One region of the Rhodovibrio salinarum DSM 9154 genome, then DNA from elsewhere that is predicted to be linked to it. Evidence: riboswitches for the same ligand, from Rfam matches in the RefSeq annotation. Region 1 holds a riboswitch; each other region holds the start of a gene.
The links. A riboswitch is a leader RNA that binds a small molecule or an ion and turns the genes downstream of it on or off. The one in region 1 is predicted to bind cobalamin.
Positions count from the first base shown of each region.

Region 2: it holds a riboswitch for cobalamin, as region 1 does, so the genes downstream of both, RHOSA_RS25950 (CbtB domain-containing protein) here and RHOSA_RS0115140 (copper chaperone PCu(A)C) in region 1, are expected to answer to the same signal.
Region 3: it holds a riboswitch for cobalamin, as region 1 does, so the genes downstream of both, cobU (bifunctional adenosylcobinamide kinase/adenosylcobinamide-phosphate guanylyltransferase) here and RHOSA_RS0115140 (copper chaperone PCu(A)C) in region 1, are expected to answer to the same signal.

Region 1 is NZ_KI911559.1:3,273,240-3,279,965, forward strand. Features, by position in the region: gene RHOSA_RS0115135 (response regulator) at 169-540, opposite strand; cobalamin riboswitch at 880-1,102, shown strand; gene RHOSA_RS0115140 (copper chaperone PCu(A)C) at 1,139-1,615, shown strand; gene RHOSA_RS0115145 (E22 family MetX-like putative esterase) at 1,789-3,000, opposite strand; gene RHOSA_RS25215 (hypothetical protein) at 3,070-3,216, opposite strand; gene RHOSA_RS0115155 (hypothetical protein) at 3,244-3,678, opposite strand; gene RHOSA_RS0115160 (class I SAM-dependent methyltransferase) at 3,958-4,689, shown strand; gene thiE (thiamine phosphate synthase) at 4,744-5,376, opposite strand; gene thiM (hydroxyethylthiazole kinase) at 5,373-6,179, opposite strand; gene RHOSA_RS0115175 (orotate phosphoribosyltransferase) at 6,368-6,726, shown strand, end outside.
Region 2 is NZ_KI911559.1:2,337,670-2,344,395, forward strand. Features, by position in the region: gene RHOSA_RS0110770 (cupredoxin domain-containing protein) at 1-22, opposite strand, end outside; gene RHOSA_RS0110775 (CbtA family protein) at 453-1,196, opposite strand; gene RHOSA_RS25950 (CbtB domain-containing protein) at 1,206-1,475, opposite strand; cobalamin riboswitch at 1,482-1,681, opposite strand; gene RHOSA_RS24745 (potassium channel family protein) at 1,824-2,234, opposite strand; gene RHOSA_RS21925 (LysR family transcriptional regulator) at 2,521-3,474, shown strand; gene RHOSA_RS21930 (L-lactate MFS transporter) at 3,655-5,019, shown strand; gene RHOSA_RS25150 (MFS transporter small subunit) at 5,033-5,209, shown strand; gene RHOSA_RS0110810 (formate--tetrahydrofolate ligase) at 5,396-6,726, shown strand, end outside.
Region 3 is NZ_KI911559.1:3,032,826-3,039,551, forward strand. Features, by position in the region: gene cobN (cobaltochelatase subunit CobN) at 1-2,644, opposite strand, end outside; gene cobW (cobalamin biosynthesis protein CobW) at 2,682-3,764, opposite strand; gene cobU (bifunctional adenosylcobinamide kinase/adenosylcobinamide-phosphate guanylyltransferase) at 3,794-4,321, opposite strand; cobalamin riboswitch at 4,476-4,720, opposite strand; gene hemN (oxygen-independent coproporphyrinogen III oxidase) at 4,846-6,264, opposite strand; gene RHOSA_RS0114075 (RNA polymerase factor sigma-32) at 6,452-6,726, opposite strand, start outside.

The DNA of each region.
Region 1 (6,726 bases):
TGCGCGGCGCTTGCCAGTGTCACGCGAAAACGCGACATGATAAAGTGCAGACGCATCTATTTCTCATTGTTTAACCGCCATTCGGACGACGCCTGCAATTGATGCGGTAGATCGAGGTCTACTCAGCCGGTTGGCTGGACACATCCTGTTCAGACCGCCCACGCAAGCTCACTCAGATTTTTGCGCTTCGCACGCCATGCGGCGGGCGGTCTCCACGAGTTGGCGCAACTTGGCCGGCTGACTGATGTCGAACCCGGCGTCCGCGCCTAGCTTGACCGCGTACTGCGGATACTCGTCCAACCCATGGGAATAGACGATCAGCCGTTGATTGGGCCACATACGGCGTATATCGCGCAGGTATTCGAAGCCATCCTTCTCCGGCATCACGACATCGAGCAAGACCACGGTGTAGACGGGCTCAAGCACTTCTGAGGTTGGCCGGTCGCAGGGGTCCTGCTCACACACCTGCATCCCCTCCAGCTCAAGAGCCGCACGCAGATGCCCCCGTATATGCGGGTTGTCGTCAATTATCAGGACCATTCCTAGCATTTTTCCAATCATATTTTCAGGTTGAAACCTGCCCCCAAAAATCCATTCATTTATCTTCACCCGAATCACGGGAAAGCAATATCTGACACACCACGCTCACAGAACATCAAAATAATTATGATATGCGCACGTCTAATCCAATAAATATTTATATTCACCCCAATGAATCATAAAGAACTGAGAATCACGAAGACCGGACCAAAATGACACCCAATATCCAAACCGAATGGGCCTACCGACGGCTATCCGATCAGACTTTCGTTCGAAACACGGGTTGGAAAGGGTGTCGCGCGCCGCTCTGCGTGGTTGTTCATAACGTCGGGCTTGGCTAGCCTCGTTAGCGTCGACGGTTCCCGACAACGGGGATCCGAGGGAAGCCGGTGCAAGGCCGGCGCTGCCCCCGCAACTGTGATCGGCGAGCCGCCTCCCGCGAACGCCACTGAGGCACGTGTCCTAGAACAGCGCAAGCTGGGGGCCGGACACGACCTTGGGAAGGCAGAGGGGCGGCAACGACCCGTAAGCCAGGAGACCTGCCGGTCGACGCAAGCCAATACACACGCGAGGCGGAGGGCCTCGGAAAGGAAAAGACATGCTGAAGAAATTCATCATCGCGGCCGCTTTGACCCTCGCCGCCCTCGCGCCGGCAAGCGCGCACCACGAGGGGGAAGTGACCGCCAAGCACGGCATCAAGGTCAGCCACGGCTGGACCGTCGCCACCGCGTCGATGTCCGACGGCATCGAGGTCTACATGACCATGTGGAACGAAGGCGAGACGACCGACAAGCTGGTTGGGGCGGAATTGCCGTTCGCCGACGACGCCGTGATCCAGGCGCAGTCGATTTCCGAAGACGGCGAATTGGAGATGCGCGATCTCAAGGCCGTCAACCTGAAGCCGGGTCAGGCGATCACGATGCACCCCCAGGGCGTGCACCTGGTGTTCAACAACGTTCAGCGGGTGCTGCGCGCCGGCGACAGCTTCCACGCGCATCTGGAATTCGCCAAAGCCGGCGAGGTCGAGGTCGAGATCACCGTCATGGCGCCGGATCACGCCAAGGAAATGATGTAGACGTCTCTCCCGGACGCCGGGGCCTTCACGGCTCCGAGCGATGATCCGTTACCACCAAAAAAAACGGGGCGGCACCGATGGGGGCGGTGCCGCCCCGTTTGCGTTCAAGCGCCACGACGATCACAACGACGGCGGCGCGGCCGCAAACACGCCAGGTTCCTCGATGGGGCGCGCTATTCCCCAACCGTGCGGTTCAGGAAGTCGCGAATCTTCTCTGCCTGGCTCTGGATGTTCAGCACCCCGTTCAGGTGTCCCCGATCGCCCGGGATCTGGGCACGCGCCACCGGTGTGCCGTCACTCTCGATCATCTGCTGTGTCTGATCCGCAAGACCGGGGAAGAACACCAGATCGCCCTGCGCCTGCAGCATCAGGGTCGGGGCGTCGATCGCCTTCAGACCCGCTTCAGGCGTCTCGGCATCGCCGGCGATGAACAGCTGGTTTGCTTTGACCAGATAAAGGAAGTGATTGGCGTCGGCGGATGACGCGCGGTCCTTGGCCACCTTGTCCAGGGCGGCTTCGACCGCATAGCGATTGTCGAACGACTTCGCAGGGTCCGCGTCCTTGGCCGCCCACTTACGTCCAAAGGCTTTCTGCGCCCAGGGCCAGTTCTGGGCGTGCAGGGTCACCGTCTTGAGCGCGGCGGCCAGACCCGCCTTCGGCCGGTCGCCGCCGTAGTAGTCGCCACCGTTCCAATTCGGATCGAGCCGGATCGGCTGCGCCCAGATATCGAGCCAGCCGATCAGGAAGGGGTCGGCGAAACCGTTGCCGATCACTGGAATCACCCGCTCCACCATGTCGGGGTAACGCGCCGCCCAATCGTACGCTTGGAGCGCCCCCATCGACGCGCCCATGACCGCATGCACCTTCTCGATCCCGAGATTGGCGAGCAGGCGCCTTTGGACGCGCACGAAGTCCCCGATCTCCACGATCGGGAAGTCCATGCCGTAGGGCTCGCCTGTCTCTGGATTGATGCTGGCGGGCCCGGTGGTGACCACCTGCGCGCTGCCGACGTTCAGGTTCACGAGCGAGTCGACCGAGATCACATAGTACTTGTCGGTATCGATCGGCTTGCCGCTCCCGATGATGCTGTCCCAGTAGCCGCGCGCGCCCTCCTCGCTATAGCGTCCGGCAGCGTGGCTGGTGCCGGAGAAGAAGTGCGGGATGACGATGACGTTGTCCCGCGCCTCATTAAGGCTGCCATAAGCCTCCCACCCGACACGCACCTCGGGAATCGGCGCGCCGTTGACGGTGGTGTAGTCCTTCATCGTGAAGGTCTTCTTCTCCACGATCGGCTCGTAGGCTGCCGCCGGCGTACCTCCGGCAACGATCGCGGCCAGCATGCTCGCCATGGCAACGCCGCACGTAACGCGAGCGGAAGTCAGCATATTCGCCTCCCTGAATGGCGATGGGCGCGCCGTTAGACCCCGGCACGTCGTCCACCCGACATCCTTGGATCAGGATGCCGGCGGCTGCTCGTCCTGTGCCGGCGGGTCGACGTCTTCGCGTTGGGCACGGCGGACGGAGATCACCTGCCAGATTCCAAATGCCAGCGCGGCACCGGAAAACAGCAGTTCGAACAGGATACCGTAGATCGATGTCATCTTGAGATACCTAGGGAAACCGATGGGTCAGGCGACGTGGCGCCGGTCCGGCGCGGGGTCCGGATCACCCTCGGCAGGTGCCGTTCCAGCCGGCGTCGCCGCAACCGCCGCCTCCGGCTCGGCGAAACGGTACCGACTGTGCCACCACATCCAGGCCCCATAGCCGCCCAGCAGCATCAAGAAACCGACCAGATCGACAATCGTGAAGATCTCCCCGCCAAGCACGACGTAGAAGAACACCGCCTTGAGAGCGACAAACACCAGCGCGGCAACGATAAGTGGTGGCATCGCATCGCCCAGGATCGCGATCGAGGAATAGGGGTCGCGGCGTTGCGGCGTATCGTCGTCCGCCGCGTAACCAAGCGCCACGCGCTCCGCCCGCACGGCTTGGCGCCGGCGCCAGCCCGTGATCAGAAAGGCAACCGCGATCACGGCAAGCACAAGACCGATCCAGTGGGCCATGGCATCCCTCCCAGTTCTGCTGACTTAATCAGCACTGCCCGCGACGCGCTGGACCATTCCGATGGCCGTCTCTACTCAGCGGCGCGAAACGAACGATCAGTCTTCAAGTGGTAAAGACGATAGAACGCTCCGCAGGGCGCGATCAACCAATATGCCCATACACGTCAGACGCGGTGAAATAGCGCGTGCGACTGCGCCAATCGCGGTTGACGCTTGGCATGGCCCACAAAGCCATCGACACTACTCAGATGATCCTGCCACGGCCGGGGGCTTCCCGCCATGACGCGCGGCCACACCGATCCGACCCGGACGGACGACGTCGAGGGGCGCCCAGACGGGAGTGCCCACGCGGGCCCGGAGGTCTGGGACGCCAACGCCCGTGCCTGGACCCGCGCAGTACGCGAACAGCGGATCGCCAGCCGCGCTGCCGGCACGGATGCCACCCTATTGACCACGCTGACACGCCTGGCGCCTGGCCGGCTGCTCGACGCCGGGTGCGGCGAAGGCTGGCTGATCCGCGCGCTGCGCCAGCATATGCCCAACTGCTGGGCCCTCGGCATCGACGGGGCGCCGGCCCTGATCGTCGCAGCCCGGGCAGCCGATCCAAACGGCTGCTACCATCTCCTGACCTACGATGCCCTGGCCGCCCAAGACTGGCGTGCGGACCCGGTACTGGCTGAACGGCTGGCCGATCCAGTGGATGTCGTGGTCTTCAACTACGCGCTGTTCGACCGCGATATCCGCCCGACGCTGCGCGCGGCGCGTGCGCTGCTCGCCCCGGGCGGGGCGGTGGTGATCCAGACCTTGCCGCCCTGCGCCTCCGGTGCCGAGGGCTGGCGAACGGAAGAGTTCACGGAATTTGGCGAAGCATCCTGGGTGCCCATGACCTGGTACGCGCGCTCGCGCGCCGCCTGGGAATCCGCCCTGGCGGACGCCGGCCTCGTATCCCGAACCGAGCAGGCACCCACCCCGGATGCCCTGTCGCTACTCTTGGTCGCCCAGGCCATGTGAGCGGCCCATGTAAGCGTCGGCGGTCTCCGGATCAGTCCCTGCGCGCGCCCCGCGCTACGCCAGGAACCCGGCGCGCAGGTTTCGCGCTGCCAGCCTGGGATCGTCCGCCGCGCAGATGGCGGAGACAACCGCGATGCCCTCGATGCCCGTCCCGCGCAATTGCCCGAGGTTCGTTTGGTTGATGCCGCCGATCGCCACGGCGGGCAGACCGACCCGACGGCGCAACTTGGCCGCGAAATCCGGGCCGATCGCCTCGCCCGCATCCGCCTTGGTGCCGGTCGGGAAAACGCTGCCGATGCCGACATAGTCGACGATATCGGGGTTGGCCGTATCCGCCTCCACGCGGTCGGAGACGGACAGGCCGATCAGCATATCTTCGCCAACCAACCGGCGGGCGATCGAGGCAGGCATGTCGTCCTGCCCGAGATGCACCCCAGCCGCCCCGGCCGCGAGCGCGACGTCGATCCGGTCGTTGACGATCAAAGGCACGCCGCGCGGCTCCAACAGCGCCTTCAGCCGCAACGCATGCTCCAGCAGCACACGGGTATCGGCATCCTTCTCGCGCAGTTGCACGACCGTCACCCCACCCTCGATCGCGGCGAGCACGACCTCTTCGAACGGGCGCTTGCCGGTATCAGCCGCCCCCATGACGAGGTAGAGGCTCAAGTCGGGCAGCGTTCGGCTCATTGGTCGATACTCGCCATCTCGTTCAAGGTTTCGCTGTCCAGCTGGGTGAAGGCATCCAGCATGCGCATGCGCAAGCTTCCGGGGCCGTGGGCGTGCTGCGCGGCCAGTTCGCCCGCCACCCCATAGATCGCGATCGCATGCGCGCTCGCGCGTAGCGGCTCCGTGCCGACACCGATACATGCGCCCACCAGGCCCGACAGCGCGCAGCCCATGGCGGTGATCTGCGCCATCTCGGGCACACCGTTGGCGACCGCGATCACCCGGCTGCCATCGGTGATGTAGTCGACCGAGCCGGTCACCGCGACGATCGCCTGGCTGGCCTGCGCCAGATCGCGCGCGGCATCCAGCGCCTCGGCCGAATCGATCGAGGAATCCACGCCCCGCGTCGCGCCGGCACTGGCCGCGTTGGCCAGCGCCACGATTTCCGACCCGTTGCCGCGGATCACGGTCGGCTGCTGCGCGGTCAGGCGCGCGGCCACCTCGTTGCGGTAGCGCGTCGCCCCCACCCCGACCGGGTCGAGCACCCAGGGCGTGCCGAGCTCGCTCGCCTTAGCAGCGGCCTGCTCCATCGAGTCCACCCAACCGGCGTCCAGCGTCCCGATGTTGATCACCAGCGCGTTCGCCGCCGCCACGACTTCGTCGATCTCCTCGCGCGCGTGCGCCATCACCGGCGAAGCGCCGACGGCGAGCAGGACGTTCGCGCTCAGGTCCATGGCGACGAGGTTGGTGATCGAATGCACAAGCGGGTTGCGCGTGCGCACCTCGGCCAGCGTGTCGCAAACGCGCGGCGTGGGCTCGCTCATCGGCTCTCGTGTCTCTCACTTGTCGGTTAACGCTTTTGCCAGGCGGCGGCGCAAACCATCGCACAGCAGCCGCCCGGGTCAAGCCACGCAGACGCGCGCTTGGTCCCTTGCACCCGGCCCGTTGCTCCCGGCCGGTCCGCCGGGCTATCACGCCCTGACGACCGCGTGAGCCAGGAGATCGTTCCCAGATGCCGCACCAGCCGACCGACACCGCCCGCACCACCGCGCGCATCCTGATGGAGATCGGCGCGGTGCTGTTCCGCCCGGACGACCCGTTCACCTTCACCAGCGGCCGCAAGTCGCCGGTCTACGTCGATTGCCGCAAGATCATCTCCTATCCGCGCGCACGGGCGAAGCTGATGGAGATGGCCGTCCAGCAGGTGTCGGACGCAGCGGGCTACGAAGCATTCGACGCCGTCGCGGGTGGCGAGACCGCCGGTATCCCGTTTTCCGCCTGGCTGGCCGAGCGGCTGGGCCTGCCGATGGTCTACGTCCGCAAGAAGCCGAAGGGATTCGGCCGCAACGCCCAGATCGAGGGCGACCTGGC
Region 2 (6,726 bases), 940 kb from region 1:
CGAGTGCGGCACGAAATTTCATAACGATGTCTCCTGGGCCTTTGAGGCCCGTCTTCTTGCGCACAAACCTGTAAAGTCGCTACTGCAGTTCATTCGCAATAACAAGAGGGATCACGCCGGCTGTTTCGGGATAGCTTGGCAGGCGGTTATCCAAATAGGCGATGTGAAATTGCAGTTTTCTGGGGCGTCAAGAGCACGACGGACCGTCATATCGGCGCATAAAGCTGTACACTGCCGGCCTTAACTGCGCAGCTATGTCGCAGGTGTCGCAGATCGCGTGTTCGAGCCGCGCGCGGCTTACCTCAGGCTCCGATCCGCCGTATGTGGACAAGATCATCACCTGTATGCATGGCTCGCGCGCGGTGGCGTAAATCAGCGCGAGTCAAAACGGGGCGGCGCTGCTCCTGTCAGCGCCGCCCCGCTATATGCTGCAGACTTCGTCTGATTTGGCTTTAAGAAATCCGGCGGTAGAAGGCCGCGGACAGGGTCCCGATCAGCACCCAGAAGATCGCACTCACGATAATCGAGGTGGCGGCGAAATGACCGGCGAGTTCGGGGGGGACGGCTCCGCCGATGCTTTCGGGCTGCGGTGCGCCGACCAAATGCGGGATGACCGCGACGGCGACGCCAAGCGCCTTAAGCAGGTAATTCGGCGCGAACACCAGCAGACCGAGTCCGGCCCCGGCGCCGGCCACCGCGAAACACCACCAGAGCTGCCGCGCCTGAAGGTCGGCCGCCATCGAGCCCGGCGCCTCCGGCGGCAACCCGAGTGCCGGCGCCAGGGTGAACACGGCAAAGCCGGCAGCGCCCCAAAGCAGGCCGACCGTCGGGGTCACCGTGCCGCCATGCAGCGCCATTCCCGCGACCACCAGCAGGGCAAAGCCAACCCCCGCGATCAGGTTCGCGAGCGTTGAATAGAACGTGCGTTCCAGACCGTCGTCCGGCGCCCAGGGTTCGCCTGCGCCAGCAGTGTCCGCATGTGCTTCGGCCCCGCTGTGGACGAACTTCAGCAGGCCGCCGGACATGTGGGCGTGTTGGGCATGTGGGGTAATCAGGCCAGCGTCATGATGGCCGCCGCCTTCGAACTCCTCTGCGTGCAGGATGATCGGCGTCGTGGTGAAGCTGTGAACGACCGAGATCGCGGCGCCCGCAAGCAGACCGGCGGCAATCGCCGCCAGGAAAATCCGTCTGAACATGAGGCCCCCTTAGTGGCAGGGGAAGGCGAACGCGTGGCGCGAGTCATGCGCCGCGTTGTGGATCGTGGTCGGACTCGCAAACCCGACGCCCGCGATCAGCACGACACCGAATAGAATGGCCGCAAAAGCTGCGGCTAGGATCTGTGTCCGCTCGTGCGTGCCCGCGTGACCCGAAAGGCCCGGTGCAGACTGTTGATTGGATTGGTAGCTCATTTCATTCCCCGTCTTGACGCACCGCCCGTGCGTGCTGGATGGCAGGTGCCGGAGCGCATGTGGCATGTCTCCAGCCGTTACAGGCTCGCGGCAGGTTTCCTGGCTGGCGGGTCGTAACCGTACCCCCGCCTTCCCAGGCTCGGCGCATGGTTGCGCAGGGCCCAGTGGCGTGCTGGAGGTCGGCTCGCCGCTCACAGTTGCGGGGGCAGCGCCGGACTTGCACCGGCTTCCCTCATCGTCCCCAACGGGAACCGTCGAGCGGGAATCAGCTTAGAGCGGGGCGCAAAGGTGCGCAAGGACGACAACGGAGACTGGCGGAGAGAGACTGGCTGTTGGAGACGCGCAGGCACGGAAAATCGTTCAAAGTGAACCTGTTAGGCGACATCAGTTAGAATCGCGGTTGTCAAACCGGGCCTAATCGGCATTGCGCCAGATAGTCCGCATGACTTCGAACAGAAACGCGGTCGACAGTCCGAACAGCAGCATGCCCGCGGCGGCTTCGAAGCTTCCCAGCAGCCGCCAGTGGGGCGACGCGGTCACGTCGCCGTAGCCCACGGTCGTGAAGCTGGCTGTGGAGAAGTACAGTGCCGGCTCCATCGTATCGAATTCGCCAACCCACAGGAACGCGAGCGCCCAGATCCAGATTTGCAGGATGTGGGACAGAAACGCGGCCACCCCGGCTTGCACCAAGATGGAAAAACGTCTTGGCCCTTTTGGCCGCACGGTATGGCGTGTGACCCAGCGTTTGAGGCGGACGGCCACGGTGTCGAGGACGATTGCGTGAAGACCGACGCACAGCGCGAGAAGCCCGGCGCCTAAAGTCATCTGGACAAGCACGTTCAGAGGCCAAATGCGAGAGGAACGCAGTGTTGCGGGGCGTCTAATCATAGCGCATCAGAGATCAGACAAACACATCGTAGCGAGTTTTGTGACCTCGCTGGCTAGACGCGCGCGCCGGATCGCCCTGATACATGTATGTACAATGGCTAGCGTGGTGCGTGCGCTGGTGCGTCCAAGCGCGTGACCTGGAGCCGGATTGCGCGTCAGCTGGGTGAGGCCTGCTGGGGCACGTCCCCTTGGGAACGCCGAGGTTGTATACGGGAGAACGGAGATGTCGTTCCAGCAATTCAAGTACCTGGATGCGCTGGCCCGCCACCGGCATTTCGGCCGCGCCTCGGTGGCGTGTAATGTCACGCAGCCCACGCTGTCGGCTGGCATCCGGGCCCTGGAGCAGGAGTTGGGGACGCGGCTCGTCCATCGTACGCACCGGTTCGAGGGGCTGACGGCAGAAGGCGAGCGGGTGCTCGCCTGGGCGCAGCGCATGTTGTTCGAGTGGGAGAATCTGCGTGGCAACCTGCTGGACGTCGACGCTTGTCTGAGCGGTCGCCTGCGTCTGGGGACGATTCCGACAGCATTGCCGGCGGTTTCGGTGATCACGGAACGGTTGTGCCAGCAGCATCCCAACGTCAGTGCAAACGTGCTGTCGATGACTTCGAACCAGATCCTGGAAGGGCTCGAGCAGTTCCGTCTGGATATTGGCCTGACCTATCTGAATAACGAGCCGCTGCCCGATCTGGAGACGCTGCCGCTGTACCGCGAGCGTTACGTGCTGCTGACCCCACGTGATGGCCCGTTTGGCGCCCGTCGGACGGTCACTTGGCAGGAGGCCGCCACGCTTCGGCTTTGTCTGTTAAACGGGGACATGCAGAATCGCCGGATTATCGACGGCGCTTTCCACCAGGCCGGCGCGGACCCGACACCGCGGGTGGATACCAATTCGATCGTCACCCTATGCGCACATATCCATCCGGGCGGCTGGTCCAGCGTTCTGCCGGCGGCGCTGCTCTCCACGATCGTCCAACCGGCAGGTGCCGTAGGTGTTCCGCTGGTCGAACCGGAACTGACCCCGACCGTCGGCTTCGTCACGCGACGCACCGAGCTCCCGTCGCGTCTGATCACCGCAGCTTGGTCTTGCGCGCGCGATTTGCCGCCACATACCCTGACGGGCCGGGACGATGAACTGCCGCTGGCACGGGTAGATAGCGCTGGCGTGACGGCTGATTAATAGCAAAAATCTATCAGACTATTGGATTATTCGTTTTGACGGGTGGCCGCCGTGCCGGTTCCGTTCTGGCGCTGCGAACGGCTGCCTGATCGCGCTCACATCACTAGCCGCGATCACGGGCTCTGGATGGCACGGGCAGTCAAGTGTCCGGGCCCGTAAGGCCTTGGGGAGGTTCACATCATGGCAGGGTTTCTCGACAAGGCGCGGATCGTCGCGCCTCGAACGTTCAACCGCTGGCTGATTCCGCCGGCAGCGCTGGCCATCCACCTGTCGATCGGCCAGGTCTATGCGTTCAGCGTGTTCAACGAGCCGATGACCCGGATCATCGGCATCGACCAATCCGCCCCAGGCGACTGGGAACTGACGACGCTGGGCTGGATTTTTTCCATCGCGATCGCCGTACTTGGTCTGACGGCCGCGTTCGGCGGACGCTGGCTGGAACGTGTCGGCCCGCGTAAAGGCATGGTCGTCGCGGCCACGGCTTGGGGCGGCGGCTTCCTGGTGGCTGCGCTAGGCTGCTGGTTGCATTCGATCTGGCTGGTCTACCTTGGCTACGGGGTGTTCGGCGGGATCGGGCTCGGGTTCGCCTACATCTCGCCGGTGAAGACGCTGATCCGCTGGTTCCCCGATCGGCCGGGCATGGCGACCGGCATGGCCATCATGGGCTTCGGCGGCGGTGCGATGATCGGCTCCCCGCTGGCGGTCGAACTGATGGACGTCTACGCCGGCCCGGACTCGGTCGGCGTCGGGGCGACCTTCGCCACGATGGGCGTGATCTACTTCGTCATGATGATGTTCGGTGCGCTGATCGTCCGGGTGCCGCACGACGACTGGCAGCCGGCCGGCTTCAAGCCGGAGCAGGCCAGCGGCAACCGGCTACAGACGCAAGGCCACGTGCACGTCGATCAGGCGCTGCGCACCCCGCAGTTCTGGCTGATCTGGGCTGTGCTGTGCCTGAACGTTACCGCGGGCATCGGCGTGCTCGGCCAGGCCTCGGTGATGAGCCAGGAGATGGTCGGCGTCTCCGCCAACGCCGCGGCCGGCTTCGTCGGCCTGCTCAGCATCTTCAACATGCTGGGGCGGTTTATCTGGTCCAGCACATCCGACTACATCGGGCGCAAGGCGACCTATTCGACCTTCTTCATCCTGGGCATCCTGCTCTATGCCGCCGTGCCCAGCATTGCCTCGGGCGGCGTGATCACGCTGTTCGTGCTTTGCTACCTGATCATCATCTCGATGTACGGCGGCGGCTTTGCGACGGTGCCAGCCTATCTGCGCGACCTGTTCGGGACCGCCCACGTCGGTGCCATTCACGGCCGGTTGCTGACGGCCTGGTCGGTGGCCGGCGTGCTCGGCCCGGTGTTGATCAACTACCTGCGCGAGTTCCAGCTCAACCAGGGCGTACCGCCGGCAGAGGCCTATTCGCTGACGATGTACATCATGGCCGGGCTGCTTGCCGTTGGCTTGCTGTGCAACCTGGCGATCCGGCCGATGGCGGACCGTCATCTGATGTCCGAGCGCGAACTGGCCGCCGCCGCAGAATAGCGAGGTTAAGACCATGGCACGCCCAAGCTATCAGGAGACTGACCCGATCGACCGCGAAGCCTCCGCCATTGCCGGGGAGGAGCACGTCGACCCGGCAACCGGCCGGCTGATCGGCGTCTGGGCGATCGTTTTGATCCCGTTGCTCTATGGGGTCTACAACACCATTCTGAAGGCATCGGCCCTGTTCTAGGGGCTGGTTCAGCAGCCCGCCGACCTTGCGCGCCGGGCGCGCGGGCTGCTGCGCCGTGCCCGACGGTAAGATCGCGGCGTCCCCAACGCCGTTCCGAACGAGCTGGACGCGCTCCGTGCGCGGTCCCACGTTCGTCGCGCACGTCAACGCAAGCCGAATTCACAAAAACATTGAGAGGGGGGCATTGTGCCCAGCGATATCGATATCGCCCGCGCTGCGGACATGCAGCCGATCAAGCGCGTTGCGGAAAAGCTCGACATCCCAGCGGACGCGATCCTGGAGTATGGACCCTACAAGGGGAAGGTGTCCTACGATTATCTGCGTTCGATCCAGAACCGTCCGCGCGGCAAGTTGATCCTGGTGACCGCGATCAATCCGACGCCGGCGGGCGAGGGTAAGACGACCACGACCGTGGGGCTGGGCGATGCGCTGAACCGGATCGGCAAGAGAACGGCGATCTGCCTGCGCGAGCCCTCGTTGGGCCCCTGTTTCGGCGTGAAGGGAGGGGCCGCCGGCGGTGGCCATGCCCAGGTCGTCCCGATGGAGGACATCAACCTGCACTTCACCGGCGACTTCCACGCGATCACCAGCGCACACAATCTGCTGGCCGCACTGATCGACAATCATATCCACTGGGGCAACACGCTGGGCTTCGACACCCGTCGGATCGCCTGGAAGCGCGTGATGGACATGAACGACCGCGCCCTGCGCGAGATCACGATCGCGCAAGGCGGCGTGGCCAACGGTTTCCCACGCGAGGACGGCTTCGACATCACCGTCGCCTCCGAGGTGATGGCGATTTTCTGTCTGGCAACCGACCTCAAGGACCTCGAAGACCGTCTGGCCAAGATCGTGGTCGGCTATACCCGCGAGCAGGAGCCGATCACGACTGGCGATCTGGGCGCCGAGAGTCCGATGGCCGTGCTGCTGCGCGATGCGCTGATGCCGAATATCGTGCAGACGCTGGAGAACAATCCGGCGTTCATCCACGGCGGACCGTTCGCCAACATCGCCCATGGCTGTAACAGTGTGATGGCGACGCAATCCGGCCTGCATCTGGCCGACTACACCGTGACCGAGGCCGGTTTTGGCGCCGATCTGGGGGCGGAGAAGTTCTTCAACATCAAGTGCCGCAAGGCCGGGCTGCAGCCAAACGCGGCCGTGATCGTCGCAACCGCCCGGGCGCTGAAGATGCACGGCGGCGTTGCGAAGGACCAGCTGGGCGAGGAGAACGTGGCCGCGATCCGCGCGGGGTGCGCCAACCTGACCCGTCACATCGCCAACGTGAAAGGTTTCGGCGTTCCGGTGGTTGTGGCGATCAACCGCTTCACCAGCGATACCGACGCCGAACTCGAGGAGATTCGAGCGCAGGCGGAGACGCAGGGCGTGCGTGCGGTGCTGTGCAGCCACTGGGCCGACGGGTCCGCCGGGACGCAGGAGCTTGCCGAGCACGTGGTCGCGCTCGCGGATGCCGGGACCGATGCCTTTCAGCCCCTATACGGCGACGACATGAGCCT
Region 3 (6,726 bases), 240 kb from region 1:
GGCGCGTGGCGGATTTCCAGCCGAGCTGCCAGGCGGCCGGCGTCGGCACCACGCGGGTGTCGACCGAATAGAAGTTCCGCCCGGTGGGCAGCACGTCCAAGCGCCCGCGCGTCGGTGCACCCGACGGCCCCGGCTCGACGAACCGTCCGTTGAGGCCGGTCAGCACGCCAGCGAGCTCGCGCGGGCCGCAGTCGGCGACCGCCGGGCGCACGGTCTTCGCGAGCGTGTCCAGCACGGCCTGCGTGCGCGTCCAGGCAGCGTCGGCCGGGCGCGCGCCGGCGACCAGCGCCTGCGCCAGATTTTCCAGCCGCTCCACCGTGTCGCCGGTCGTGCGCCAACTGCCCTCGCCCAGATCGGCGAGTACATTCGGGCGCGGGCCGTCCCAGGGATCGCCGAAGGTGCAATCCAACGGGTCGAACGCTTCATCCAAGTCGAGGTCGGCGGCGAGCGCGCGGATCAGGCTGGCATCGCCGCCGTCGCCCTGGCCGCGCGGCAGGCGGGTGAGCGCGACCAGCAGATCGGTCTGCAGCCGGCCCTCGGGCGCCTGACCGAACACATGCAGCCCGTCGCGGATCTGCATTTCCTTGAGCGCACAGAGGTAGTTGTCGAGCTTACCTAAAGCCGTTTCGGTATCATCGCCGCGCTCGATCCCGCAGTCCTGGTCCAGCCCGATCCGCGCGGACAGGTCCAGGATCTCCCGACCCAGCAATTCCAGCCGGCGCGGGTCGACGCCGGCGGCCTCGTAGTACTCGTCGGCCAGGCGCTCCAGCTCGGCCAACGGGCCATAGCTTTCGGCGCGGGTCAGCGGCGGGGTCAGGTGGTCGACGATCGCGGCCTGCGCGCGGCGCTTGGCCTGCGTGCCCTCGCCCGGATCGTTGACGATGAAGGGGTAGAGGTGCGGCAGCGGGCCGAGCGTGGCCTCGGGATAGCAGCTCTCGTCCAGCGCCAGCGCCTTGCCCGGCAGCCATTCCAGGTTGCCGTGCTTACCCATGTGGATCGCCGCGTCCGCGCCGAAGGCCTCGCGCAGCCAGGCGTAGAAGGCGAAGTAGCCGTGCGGCGGCACCAGGTCCGGGTCGTGATAGGTCTGTTCGGGATCGACGTTGTAGCCGCGCGCCGGTTGCAGGCAGATCGCCGTGTTGCCTTGAACGTAAGCCGGCAGCGCAAAGGCGTCCTGGTCGCCCAAGAAGAAGGGGTCGCTCTCGGGGGCGCCCCAGCGCTCCGTCACCTCCTCGCGTACCTTCTGCGGCAACCGGTCGAAGAAGGCACGGTAGGTGCTAAGGTCCAGCGTCTCCCGGATCTCCCGGCCGTCGTGTGCGGCGTTGGTCGGCCCGGCGGCGATCGTCTCGATCAGCGCGTTGCCGCTTTCGGGGATATCTCCGGTCTGATAGCCCGTCTCCGCCATCGCCCGCAGCAGATTCACTGTGCCCGCCGGCGTATCCAGGCCGACGCCGTTGCCCATCCGCGCGTCACGGTTCGGGTAGTTCGCCAGGATCACTGCCACACGCCGGTCTTGCGGCGATTTATGCCGCAGCTTCAGCCAGTTGGCGGCCAATCTTGCGGCAAAGCGTACACGGCTGTCGACCGGCTGATAGGCCACAACGCTGGTCTGGGTCTTGGGATCGAAGCGCGCCTCCGCCTTGAATGAGACGGCCCGCGACAGGATGCGGCCATCGACTTCCGGCAGGGCCACGTTCATCGCGATGTCGCGCGCGCCCAGACCGTTGGTCCCCGCGCGCCAGGCCTGCTCGGTGCCGCCGGAGAAGACGACCTGCAGCACCGGCGCGTCGATCGCGTCGAACGGCGTCTCGCTGCGTTCGGCCCCCGGCTTGGAGACGGCAAAGCCGGTGGCGTTGAGCACCACGCCGGCGCCGGCCTGCGTCAGCAGGTGGCGGACGGTGTCGGCGCTGACCTGCTCCTTCAGGCTGGCGCAGAAGAGCGGCAGCGCGTTGACGCCGGCGGCTTGCAGTTCCCGGATCAACGCATCCACCGGGGCCAAGTTCGCCGCCTGCACATGGGCACGGTAGAACACGATCGCCGCCACCGGCGCGTCCGCCAGCCAGTCGGCGCGCAGGTCGTCCAGGCTCGGCGCCTCGCACCCTGGCCAGTACAGACCGGCGCGCAGCAGCGGTGCCGGCTCCGCCCAGTCGAAGCCGGCGTGCCCGGCGAGTTCCGCGGCGTAGCCGAGGAAGGCGCGCGCGTTCGCCGGTCCGCCGTGCACGCAGTACTGCCACAGGCGGTGGTAGGCGTCCTCATCCACTGTGGAGCGCTGCGCCAGATCTGCGTCCGGCTGATCGTCGCCCGGCAGCAGGGCGAGCTGGATGCCGCGCGTCTCCGCCAGCATCTGCAGCTGCTCGACGCCGTAGGGCCAGTAGTTGGCCCCGCCCAGCAGGCGCACGACGATCAGCTTCGCGCTGGAACACGTCTGCTCCAGGTAGAGATCGACGGACATGTTGTGGCCGAGCTGCATCAGGTTCGCCAGCCGCAGCTCGGGATAGGCGTCGCCCAGATCCTGGCGCGCCTGCGCCAGATTGGCGAGCTCGGTATCAGCGGCGGACAGCACGACGATCTCGCCCGGGTCCTGACCCAGGTCGACCGCTTCCTGCCCGTCCTGCACGCCACCCGGCGTGGCCTTCAGAAGATGCATCTCGGTACCCGTCGTCCTCGTTTGGCGGCCCGGGCCGTTAGCCCTTCACCGCCGTCTCGATCGCCTGGCGGTCGAGGCCGGTTTCGCCGATCACGACCAGGCGGCCGCCGCGCGGCTCGTCGGCCCGCAGTTCGCGGTCGTAGTAGTGCTGCAGCCGGCCACCCACGCCCTGGATCACCAGGCGCATCGGCTTGCCGGCGACGCTGGCAAAACCCTTCACGCGCAGAACGCCATGGCGCTCGACCGCGGGTTGGATGCGACCGATGATCTCCTGCGGGCTCTTGGGCTCGTCGAAGTCGATGGCGAAGGTCTCGAAATCGTCGTGGTCGTGCTCTTCCTCGTCGTCGTGGTGCGAGGGACGACCGGCCAGGTCGTCCTCGACGCCCGAGCCGAGGCCCAGCATGACTTCCGGATCGACCGCCCCATGGGCGGCGCGCAGCAGCTTGGTGCCCGGACGCAGCTTCGCCTTGAGGTCGGTGACCACCCTGTCCAGCGCATCGGCGGAGAGCAGATCGGTCTTGTTCAGGACCACGATGTCCGCGCAGTTGATCTGATCCTCGAACACCTCCTCCAGTGGACTTTCGTGGTCGAGGGCGGGATCGCTCTCGCGCAACGCCTGTACTTGGTCGGGGCGGGAGGTGAACAGCCCATCGGCCACCGCCGGCGCGTCGATCACCGCGATCACGCCGTCGACGGTCGCGCGGGTGCGCACTTCCGGCCAGCCGAACGCCTGCACCAGCGGCTTGGGCAGCGCGAGGCCGCTGGTCTCGATCACGATGTGATCCGGCTTCTCCGCCCGGTTCACCAGCTTTTCCATGGTCGGCAGGAAGTCGTCGGCGACCGTGCAGCAGATGCAGCCATTGGCGAGTTCCAGGACGTCGTCGTCGCCGCAGCCCTCGATGCCGCAGCCCTTCAGGATCTCGCCGTCGACTCCCAGGTCGCCGAATTCGTTGATCACCAACGCCAGGCGTTTGCCGCCGGCGTTCTCCAACATGTGCCGGATCATCGAGGTCTTGCCGGCGCCCAGGAAGCCGGTGATCACGGTGGTCGGGATCTTGGTGGTCTGCGTGTCCGCGCTCGGCGCGGCGGGAGACGTGCTGCTGTCGTCGGGTGCGGTCATGGCAAAGGGCCCGTTCGTGAGGGGTGGAGTCAGGTGTGCGGGATGTCTTTCAGGGTTTGCGGCAGGCCGGCGGTGACGAAGACGACACGTCCGGCCACGGCCGCGACGGCCTGGTGCAGCCGCCCGGCCTGATCGACGAAGGCGCGCGCCAGCTTGTTCTCGGGGATCACGCCCTGGCCAACCTCATTGGAGACCAGCACCGCCGGACCGGCCAGCGCCGCCAGCGTGTCGCACAGGCGTGCACGCTCGACCGCGACGTCGCGGTCGTGGCCCAGCAGATTGGACAGCCACAGGGTCAGGCAGTCGACCAGCACGGTGCGTCCCGGCGCGGCAGCCGAGGCCAGCGCGCCCGGCAGATCCAGCGGCGCCTCCACGGTCGACCAGCGCTCGCCGCGGCGGGCTTGATGCTCGGCGATGCGGCGGGCCATCTCGCCGTCATGCGGCTCGGCGGTGGCGAGATAGACGCACGCGCCCGGCTGCGACTCCACGAGGGATTCCGCATAGCGGCTCTTGCCGGAGCGCTGACCGCCCAGCACCAGGGTCGCGGGGGCGCTCATGCGCCTGCCTGTGGGATCAAGATCATGTGACGGCCCGAGCTTCCTGTGCCCCTGCTCAGGCCAGCGCGGACGCGCACGGCACCGCCCTGAATACGAGATGGCCAGGGCATGCCATGCACCGCCGGTTTCCCCGCCCGGGCGGCGTCCGCGTTGGCGCGGTCTGGGGCCGGCGGCAGGTCTCCTGGCTCGCGCCCTGCGGCCCCGTCGTCGCGGAGCCGCGTGCCCTGCCCGCCTTCCCGGCTGCGTCGTCTGATACGACGGCCAGTGGCCTACACGGCAGAGCGCCCGATAGCGCTTACAGTTGCGGGGACAGCCGGGGCCTTGGCGACGCACGCCGCACCCCGTTCCCTCTTGATCCCGAGCGAGGGCCGCCCGGGAACCGCCGGCAATGTCTGAGAGGCGAGCCTAGGACAGTGGACGCGCCGGGACAAGCTGGCGTTTGTGTTCCAGGCAACGACGGCGGCAACCACCTCATCCCGTCCCTCCTTCACCTGGCGGAGGGACAGGATAAAGCGCGGCGCACCTTATACAGCGCTGGCGTGACGGCGCTGCTGGGTAGACTCGAGGTAGGCGTCGAACACACTGGACACGGTACGCAACAGCGGCCGCCCGCTTTCGAGCACGGTGACGCGGCCACCGGTGATCCGCAGCAAACCATCCTGCTCCATCTCACGCAGCTGCTCGATCGCGTTGTCGAACACGCTCGGATCGGCACCGTGCCGTTCCGCAACCTCGCCCACGTCGACGGTCATGAAGCACATCACCTGTTCAATCGCGTCCGAGCGCATCGCATCGTCGGTCCCGATCGCCACGCCTTTGACCGTGGGCAACTGACTATCCTTGATCGCCGCCGCATAGTTCGGAACGTCGCGGTGGTTCTGCGTGTACCCCTGCGGCGTCTTGCCGATCGCCGAGGCCCCCAGGCCGAGCAGTGCGGGGGCCTGGTCGGTCGTGTAGCCCTGGAAGTTACGATGCAGCCAGCCCTCGCGCAGCGCCTGGGCCATCGAGTCCGTCGGCTTGGCGAAGTGATCCAGGCCGATCGGCCAATAGCCGGCGCCGACCAGCCAGCCGGCAGCCTCGCGATACTGCTGCCAGCGCTCCTCGGTGCCCGGCAGGGCATCTTCCGGGATCAGCTTCTGATGCTTCTTCATCCACGGCACGTGGGCATAGCCGAACACCGCCACGCGATCCGGCGACAACTCCAGATTCTGGCGCACCGTCTCATGCAGATCGTCGATCCCCTGGTACGGCAGGCCATACATCAGGTCGAGGTTCAGCTTGTTGACCCCGTGCTTGCGCAGCAGCTCAACGCACCGCGTGGTCGTCTCGTGCGACTGGATACGGTTGATCGCGTCCTGGACCTTCGGATTGATATCCTGGACGCCGATCGACGCCCGGGACAGGCCCGCCTCGGCGAAGGCCGCGATCACCTCTTCCGACAGCCCACGCGGGTCGATCTCGACGGCGACTTCGGCATCCGAACGCAGATCGAAGTTGTGGCGCAGGCGCGTGAACACGCGATGGACCTGCTCGGCGTTCAGGATCGTCGGACTGCCGCCGCCCAGGTGGATCTGCGACACCGCCCTGCGGTCCCCGATCGTGCGCGCGACCATGTCGATTTCCTGCAACAGCAGGTCGACGTAGCGTGCGACCGGCTCCGGCCGGTTCACCACGGTCGTATTGCAGCCGCAGAACCAGCACAGGCTGTCGCAGAACGGCACGTGCAGGTAGAGCGACAGCGGCGCACCCTCGGGCAGGTCACGCAGCCAATGGGCGTAGACCCCAGGCGTCACCCTATCGCTGAAGTGCGGCGCCGTGGGATAGCTGGTGTAACGCGGCACGCGCCCATCATACTTCTCCAGCAGCTCGGTGGTGGCGAGCTGGACATTGTCGGTGGGCGCAACGGTGGCGGCGGGGGTCGGGACGTCGGTGATCGTGCTCATGTGTGAACCCGACCACAGCGCTGGGTCGCTGTCCTTGATGTACCTCAAAAACCATTGCACCGACACTGACCGGTGCACATGAAAAGGCCCCCGGGGGTGCAACCCCGGGGGCCGTCGCAGTCGCAAAACGGAAGTGCGTCGGTGCGTTCTGGCAGAGCCAGCGACCCCGTGCCCGTGGACACCGCCACTAGGCGCCAGTGGTTGTGTCCACCGGCATGTCGGCGCTGCTCAGCACCCGCTTGCGCAACTCCTGCAGGGCGCGGTGCTCGATCTGACGCACCCGCTCCTTGGAGATGCCGAGTTCCTCGCCCAGTTCGGCGAGGGTAGTCGATTGTTCCTTGAGGTGGCGTTCGCGGATGATGTGTTGCTCGCGCGCCGGCAAGGCGGTGAGCGCGGCCTTCAGCCACTTGCCGCGGACCGCGTTGTCACGCGACTTCTGCACCATGTCTTCCGGCGAGGGGC